2 regions of the Halobacillus shinanisalinarum genome follow, and region 2 is predicted to be linked to the other one. Evidence: riboswitches for the same ligand, from Rfam matches in the RefSeq annotation. Region 2 holds a riboswitch; the other holds the start of a gene.
What was found. A riboswitch is a leader RNA that binds a small molecule or an ion and turns the genes downstream of it on or off. The one in region 2 is predicted to bind S-adenosylmethionine.
Positions count from the first base shown of each region.

Region 1: linked by a shared signal. The riboswitch ahead of ssuE (NADPH-dependent FMN reductase) and the one ahead of MUO14_RS14230 (PLP-dependent aspartate aminotransferase family protein) in region 2 are both predicted to bind S-adenosylmethionine.

Region 1 covers NZ_CP095074.1:3,755,252-3,759,508, reverse strand. Annotated here, with positions in the region: gene MUO14_RS18540 (PaaI family thioesterase) at 1-25, shown strand, start outside; gene MUO14_RS18535 (GyrI-like domain-containing protein) at 86-556, shown strand; SAM riboswitch class I at 839-947, shown strand; gene ssuE (NADPH-dependent FMN reductase) at 1,076-1,621, shown strand; gene MUO14_RS18525 (YjcZ family sporulation protein) at 1,848-1,946, shown strand; gene MUO14_RS18520 (C45 family autoproteolytic acyltransferase/hydrolase) at 2,462-3,529, opposite strand; gene MUO14_RS18515 (amino acid ABC transporter ATP-binding protein) at 3,694-4,257, opposite strand, start outside.
Region 2 covers NZ_CP095074.1:2,828,985-2,833,241, reverse strand. Annotated here, with positions in the region: gene MUO14_RS14235 (aliphatic sulfonate ABC transporter substrate-binding protein) at 1-883, opposite strand, end outside; gene MUO14_RS14230 (PLP-dependent aspartate aminotransferase family protein) at 903-2,690, opposite strand; SAM riboswitch class I at 2,820-2,928, opposite strand; partial or broken gene MUO14_RS14225 (trans-sulfuration enzyme family protein) at 3,082-4,106, opposite strand; gene MUO14_RS14220 (NUDIX hydrolase) at 4,221-4,257, opposite strand, start outside.

The DNA of each region.
Region 1 (4,257 bases), 930 kb from region 2:
CCATTATTTCGTGCCAGTAGATTAAATAGGAGCAAGTTGTTCCCCTTAACCGACATACTGAAAGAACTTGAAAGGAGCAAGAACCATGAAGCATACTATTGTTGAGAGAGATGCTTTTCAAGTCGCAGGCATTAAAAAAGAAATTTCATGTGATAACGAGGACAAGGATATCCAACTACTCTGGGGAGAGGCCACCAAAAGTGGAATCGCCGATTTACTGGTTCAATTAAATAACGGACAAATTAACGGTCTATTAGCAATCTACGACAACTATAATGAAACGCAAAACACATGGGACTATTGGATCGCTACACAATTCCATGGTAACGTCCCCGATGAATTATCGAGCTTTGAAGTTCCTCCTTCAAGGTGGGTTGTATTTGAAGTACACGGACTCATTCCAGAAGCTATAGAAAATGTATGGAAGCAGATTGATTCAGGATGGTTGCCCTCTAATGGATATGAAACAGCGGATATAGCATCACTCGAAGTCTATAAAGAATTTTATCCCTACCATTCAGATTCGTATTCTGAAATCTGGGTTCCAATAAGATAGGCTCTATAAGGAGTACTGATTAACATTAGAAATAGAATAATAATTAATTAACTTTAATACAAAGGTATTGGCATCATTAATCAAAAATAGCGGGACTCGATGTCTCCTGTCTGGCGATGTCTGGTATGTATTAAAAAGTGATTTGTCACAGGATACCTCCGTAACTCAACAAGATACCCCGCCATTATTTAAGACGCCCATTTTCAGAATTCATTTACTCTTTTCAAAAATTACCTTGACATTATTAGGAGAATCATATTAAGATTAGACTCAAATTTAATAAGCTTATCTAGAGAAGCTGAGGGATCTGGCCCTGTGAAGCTTCAGCAACCTCTGATTGATGTCAGAAAGGTGCTCCGTCCAGCAAGATCTTTATCTTGGGAGATAAGAGCGGCATTTTTATAGCTAACCCTCTTTTCTCATTAAAGAAAAGAGGGTTTTTATATGTGTGGAATAGTTCCAACCAATGAATAAAACGTAGAATAGTTGAGCATTTATTTTAAGAAAGGGAGAGGTCATATGAGTGAAATTGTACTGTTATCTGGAAGCCCTTCTGAGCAATCAAGGTCAGAGCTTGTATTAGATTATTTAGCAAAATTGGTCGATCAGGAAGGACGATCTACAGAGAAGATTTCCGTACGCAATGTGTCACCGGAAGATTTATTTTATGCACGCTATGAAAGTGAGGCGATTGAAGAAATTGCAACGACGATTCAACAGGCAAAAGGAGTTATTGTTGCTTCCCCTGTATATAAAGCGTCGTACTCTGGAATTCTTAAGGCTCTAATTGATTTACTGCCACAGGATGTGTTAAAGGACACCCCCGTCTTCCCAATTATGACCGGTGGCAGCAAGTCCCATTTGCTTGCGATTGAATATGCGTTAAAACCATTACTGGCTACGTTAAAAGGACAAAATTTAAAGGGCGTGTATTTGCTTGACAATCAAATTAATAAGTCTAGCCGAGCACGACCGATAACGAATGAAGATTGTGACCAACGCCTGAAGAAACAACTTGTATACTTCCTTGAGATGATTCAAAAGCAAGTCCCTCTAGCCTTTTAAATTTGGGAAGTATTTTCGCCAGCAAAGATTATAGCCAAACAACTGGATGTCGTCATCATTTGGTTGTAAATAAGCGCTTCCCCTTTAACGGGTAAATTGCCCCCCTAATCCATAGCCCCTCACGTAACCACTGGTCTATGCAAACGCCTATTTTTTGTAAAAATGGTGTGCTGTACCTTCCAATAGGTGATGTTTTAAATATGCTAACTGAAAAGGGGGTGTAGTTATGAGTGGATATGCTGGTGGAGGATTTGCTATGATTGTAGTCCTCTTCATCCTACTAATCATCGTTGGAGCAGGTGGCTTTGGCGGATATGGTTATTAGGTTTAAATAGAAGAAGCTGTTAGGATGGCCCCTTAGGTTAATAGTCCGTGTAAAAAAGGCTGCATATCTCCTGGCGAGGAGTATGCAGCCTTTTGATTATTTATTTGCAAAGATTATTCTAGCTATGATTAGTTTACTGTCAATATTTAGTCCTGCTACAACCTCTTTATTTATGTCCATTTGGTATAAAGCAAAATTGTCATAGAAATGAACGATAAGAAGGTCCCCAACGAATTTCAAGGGTCAATCATGTGTAATAACCGAGAGAAATGTGAAAAATTACAGTTGAACATTCCCCTTGATTTTCCAACCATGCTTGCGGCTTTACAAAAGACTATAACGATGGCTACCCGGATCTCGATTATATATAGTAAAGACGAGTAAAGTTCTTATGCTAATAAACTAAACCCATTAGAAAGAGCAAGCTTCATTATCATTCATGTGAGCGTGCTCTTTCCTTGTCCATACTCATTGCTGCGATTCTGTTTCGTTCTATATGCAAAACAATACTTCAGCTACTTTCTCCCTGTCCAATAGGCCCCTTCATCCGTGTGAACAAACGGGATATCTGTATCTACTTCTCCAGTAATCCGTTCCAACTTCACATCATCACCCAGCAACCATTTTGCAAAATCAAATTCGACTGGCTCCGCGTCTCCACCAAGCGCGAACCAGGTCTTCATTTCTTTCGGCAAGTAACCAGATGTATGAATCGTTCCTGCCCAGTTGCTGTATTGTTTCGAGAAAACACCTTTATCTGTATCGTTCATCAGACGAAAGGCATCGTATGCTCCATTCAGCTCATCTCTATGGTCATTGATTGCATCCATGCGCTTCACCGAATCAACGAGATGGTTACGGTTTTCTTTGGTCATGATTTCAAAGTGGTTCGTGCATACGTTAGATTGACGTACTTCTATTCCTCTTGGGGAGGCTTCGATTACATACGTTTGATTGCTTTTGTCAAAAACGGTATAGCTGAAAGAGTGACGGTGCGGAATGTCTTGAAGCATGGTGACCGCTTCCTCTACGTTCGCACATGATTCTAATATCATTCGCCCGATCGCACAACAGATAAAGCCATCACCTGGTTTTTTCCGATGCATAAAATTGTAGCCAAGCGTCAATCCGTGTTCATTCATTCCATCCATACGACCAGTAATGCGTTGTGTAGGCCCAGCTATAGCATAGCCCACGTCGGTCGGCTGGAAGAAACTGTAGCGTCCTTCATAGGTTTTCGGCATATAATCATAGTTACGAATCATATAGCCGTCTCCTGTCATAATTGAACAGCCCGAACGCTTATAATCGACACGATAACCGCCAAATTCCATCATCACCCGCTTCATCGGCCATTCTAAGGCGTCACGCAAGCCAAGCAGCTCGTCCCATAATCCAGGGGCAAACCTTGTGATCGCCTCCTTCACCTCTATTTCTTCAACGATAAACCTCGGCTTCCTGACCTTCCACTGCTTTTCGCGGTTTTTAACAGTTAAGGAGTTTTTGAGCAATTCTCCTTGCTTATATCCGAAATTATAATGAGTACCTCGAAATTGTAATAGATCGCTGTGTACTTTCTTCAACTATGATCCCTCTTCTGTTGTATGTCCTAGTCGTATTCAGTTTAAGGGAATTGTCAGGGGCGGTAAAGTGATGTGCACTGGATCAGTATTGAGGGAGCAAGCATTTGTCCATAACCCCGCTCAACCCTGTCCTTAAATAAAAAGACATCTTTGTTAAGATGCCTTTATTGATTAATCAAATTAAGAAACTGTCTTGTTCGCTGTTCTTTTGGATGTTCAAATAAATCGATCGGTGCCCCCCGTTCGACGATGGCTCCTTCGTCCATAAAAATAACTTCATCTGCTACTTCTTTAGCAAAATTCATTTCATGTGTAACGACGACCATGGTCATCCCTTCGTTCGCGAGTCCCTTCATCACACGTAAGACTTCGCCGACCAGTTCAGGGTCAAGGGCTGATGTTGGCTCATCGAAGAGCATCACTTTTGGATCGATCGCCATTGCGCGTGCAATACCGACACGCTGCTGCTGACCACCTGATAGCTGATAAGGATAGACGTTCATTTTTTCTTGCAATCCTACTTTAGTTAGCAGCTCTGCAGCTTTATCACGCGCTCTCGCTTTATCGACTTTTTGTACAGTTACAGGCCCTTCCATCACATTTTGTATGGCGTTGAAGTGTGGGAAGAGATTATACGTTTGGAAAACCATCCCTGTCTGCTTGCGAAAATCACGAATTTGTTTTTTACTCACTCTTTTAGAAAAATTAAGGGTTTGATTGTCGATTGT
Region 2 (4,257 bases):
TCCCAGCGCCTTTAACCGTTTCTTTTAAGGGTTCTCCCGGAATAGGGTCGGAGAAATCATTGCGTTCCATTTCTTTTTTGGCTACAGCTAAATCAATATTGGCTTCTTCTGCTAATATTTTTGCCGCTTCCTCAGGATTTTCAATCGTCCATTTTCTTGCCTTTTCATAAGCTTCAATTACCGTTTTCACAACTTCAGGATGCTTTTCGGCGTAGTCAGAGCGTACGTTTAACGATCCATAAGTGTTGAATGTGGGCTCACGGTAAAATAATTTCGCATCAGATTCGAGTTCAAGTCTCGCCATGTGTGGATCAAGTCCAGCCCAGGCATCAACATTGCCTGCAGACAATGCTGATGCACCGTCTGCATGCTGCAAGTTTACGAGTTCAATATCATCTGGTGACATCCCGTGTTCTTTTAACGCTCGAACTAAGAAAATATAAGGGTCTGTTCCTAACGTGGCTGCAACCTTTTTCCCTTTTAAATCCTCAACAGAAGAAATATTAGAATCAGCATTCGTAACAAGTGCCGTCCACTCGGGCTTAGAGTATAAGTACACTGACTCAACCGGTGAACCATTTGCCTTTGCCATAAGTGCCGCCGCTCCTGCTGAGGAACTGAAGTCCACACTACTTGAGTTTAGGAATTCGAGTGCCTTATTACTTCCTTGACTTAAAACGAATTCGACATCAATACCTTCTTCCTTCAATGCTTCTTCAGCCCATCCCTTTTCCTTCAAAACGAGACTTGTCGGGGAGTAGTAGGCATAATCAAGCGTCACTTTATCAGGTTTTCCGCTTTCACCTTCAGCGTTATTCGAACAACCTATTAAGGTGATAGTCAGTAACAATGCTAAGGTGGGTAATATATATTTAGTTTTCATCTACTGGCCTCCCTAAAAATTAAATTTCACATGCATACGTATCAATCGTGCCTCTTAGACGCTGAGCTTCCTTGTAGGTGCAACGATTATGCACCACTTGCAGGCCTGCTTCACTGGCAATGCGTGCTGCCTCTGGAGCAATCACACCCTCTTGCAGCCAAAAGACCCCAGGTTGTACAGTAGCTGCTTCTTTAGCAATTTCAATTGCCGCTTCAGGGCTGCGGAAAATTTGAACAACGTCAACTTTGAAAGGAATTGAGCTAATGTCTGGATAGGCTTTTTCTCCTAACACCGCATCTTCCCTCGGATTAACCGGAACAATTTGATAACCGAGACGCTGCATCTTACGTGCTAATCGATGGCTTGGTCGAGAAGGCTTGCCGCTTAAGCCAACAACAGCTAAACGCTTCGGACGAGTCACTTGTTCTCCACCCTGCTCTTCAGTTACTTGTGCAGATTGAAGCGCCCATTTGATCACACCTTCATCGTTCTCAGTAATTGCAGAACTCGTATCTTTACCAGTTGCTGTTGCAATTGAACGGTCCAAGTCATTCACCAAGTCCTTCACTGACTCTAAGCCAACAGATAAACGAATCAACTCTTCTGATACACCACTTGCGGCCAAGTCTTCAACAGATAGCTGTTGGTGTGTCGTTGAGGCGGGGTGGATAATGAGCGATTTTGCATCACCTACGTTGGCTACGTGTGACCATAAAGCAATGTTATTAATGACTTTTCGACCTGCTTCACGGCCTCCCTTGATCCCAAAATTGACAATCGAGCCGTAACCACCTTCTAGGTACTTATCAGCTAATGAATGGGCAGGGTGCTCTTTCAGCCCCGGGTAGGAAACCCACTCAACATCAGGATGGCCTTTAAGATATTCTGCCAGCTCTAACGCATTATCGTTATGACGCTCGATTCGTAATGGCAATGTTTCAAGTCCTTGCAATAATAGGAAAGCATTTTGCGGACTTAAGCAGGCACCCAAATCCCTCAATAATTGAACGCGTAATTTTGTTACAAACGCTAGTGTGCCAAAATCAGAAGCATAACGGATACCGTTATAACTCTCATCCGGCTCAGTGAAAACAGGGAATTTGCCGTTCGTCCAGTCAAACCTTCCCCCATCAACCACAACACCACCGATGGCTGTTCCATGCCCGCCTATCCACTTCGTAGCGGAATGAACAACGATATCCGCCCCAAGTTCAATTGGCTTACAGGAATAAGGAGTAGCAAATGTGTTATCAACAATTAGTGGAACACCATTATCATGGGCAACTGCAGAGACCTTTTCAAAATCTAATACATGAAGACTTGGGTTACCAATCGTCTCAGCAAATACAGCCTTCGTCTTATCCGTCAATGCATTACGGAAGTTTTCCGGATCTTCAGGGTCAACAAATTTCACTTTAATGCCATATCGCGGCAAAGTGTTAGCGAATAAATTATAAGTACCACCATATAAATTCGATGCAGCCACAATTTCATCACCGGAGCCTGCTAGATTTAAGATTGATAGAGCAATCGCTGACATGCCTGAAGCTGTAGCCACAGAAGCAACGCCATTTTCGAGCAAGGCCATTCTTTTTTCAAAAACATCTACTGTCGGATTTCCAATTCTTGAATAAATATTTCCTGGCTCATCAAGGGCAAATAAACTTTGTGCATGATCAGTGTCATGAAAAACATAAGAAGTCGTTTGATAAATCGGTACCGCTCTTGAACCTGTGGTTGGATCCGGGGATTGCCCACCATGAAGTGAAACCGTGCTTAAATCGTAGCTTTCAAATGAGTTTGTCATTTTACATCCTCCTAAAGTTTTAAATAAGATTTGAATGACAAGAGGGCATTGAGGCGAGGCCAAAGAAGATGATTTAAATACGAAAAACCCCTCTTCGATAAGAAGAGGGGTTTGAATAATCATGTCCTCCTCTTATCTCTCAGATCCTTGATCTGTAGGATTTGGCACCTTTTCAAACCGATGTTTGAAGGTTGCCGGGCTTCGCAGGGCCTATTCCCTCTGCCGCTCTTGATAAGAGTACTTGCTATTTAATTTGGCTATGGTTAAAAATTATAAGGTATAACAATTAGAAAAGTCAATCATTTTTGACTATTTCATCTACAGATCCATGAATGGCTTCCTTGAACTGGGCTATGATATCCGCTGACTCTTCTATTCCAATCGACAGTCTGACCACATAATCATTGACACCGATAAGGGCGCGCTCCTCATCCGTTAACGCGCGGTGTGAAGTTCGAATCGGATAGGATACAGTCGTTTCCAATCCACCAAGGGTCGGTGTTAGTTTAATCCAACCTAATGAACGAAAGAATTGATCGAGATCAACCTTTTCACTAAGTTCAACCGTGACAATGGCCCCGTGTCCCTGCTCTGAAACATATTCTGGATAAAATACTTGATTAACTAACTCATCTTGTTGTAGAGACTCTGCCAGTGTTTGTGCATTAGCAGATTGCTGTTTCATACGTAAACCGAGTGTCTTTACCCCCGCTGAGTTAGCCATGCCTCAAAGGCACTGAGGTTCGCTCCAAGTGCACTCACCTTTTGCTTTGCTCTTGCCATTAATTCCTGGTTGCCAACGACGATCCCTGAAGTCACATCACTATGGCCGCCGATATATTTTGTTGCACTATGTACAACAATATCGATCCCCTTATTATAGGGCTGTAATAAGTATGGAGTGGCAAAGGTATTATCAACCATTGTGTACAGGCCATGATCCTTCGCGAGACTTACAAGCCCTTCTAGGTCTTCCACCCTTAGAAAAGGATTAGAGACCGACTCTGTATAAAGCAATTTCGTATTTGGCTGAATCGCCTCTTCAATCTTTTCTTTATCGGCAAATGAAACAATTGAAACTTCAAAGCCAAAGCTTGTCAGCTCCTTTGTAATCAAATGATGGGTTCCGCCGTAAAGATCTTCTGCAGCAACGATATGATCACCGGCTTGCACTACAGAAAGAATGCCAGCCAAAATTGCCGAGGTGCCAGAAGAAGCGGCGACACCAGCTTCTGCCCCTTCAAGATTCGCAACGGTTTGACCGAGTTCTTCGGTATTCGGATTCTTCTCACGGGAATACGAATACGATGCTTCGCCAGCATAATAGCTTTCCAGGTGATCTAAGTCCTTAAATGTAAAGGAAGATGTTTGATAAATCGGAGTTGATTTACTATTTAGTGCATCTCCCTGATCCATTTTGTTGTGTACAATACGTGTATCAAATGATTGATGGCTCATAATCTCTCTCCTTCTGCACTTGAATGCATCAAAGTATATCGATCAACACAATATTCTGTCAATAACTATAGTTTACCGGCTACTTAATATAGCCTGTACAACAGATTGG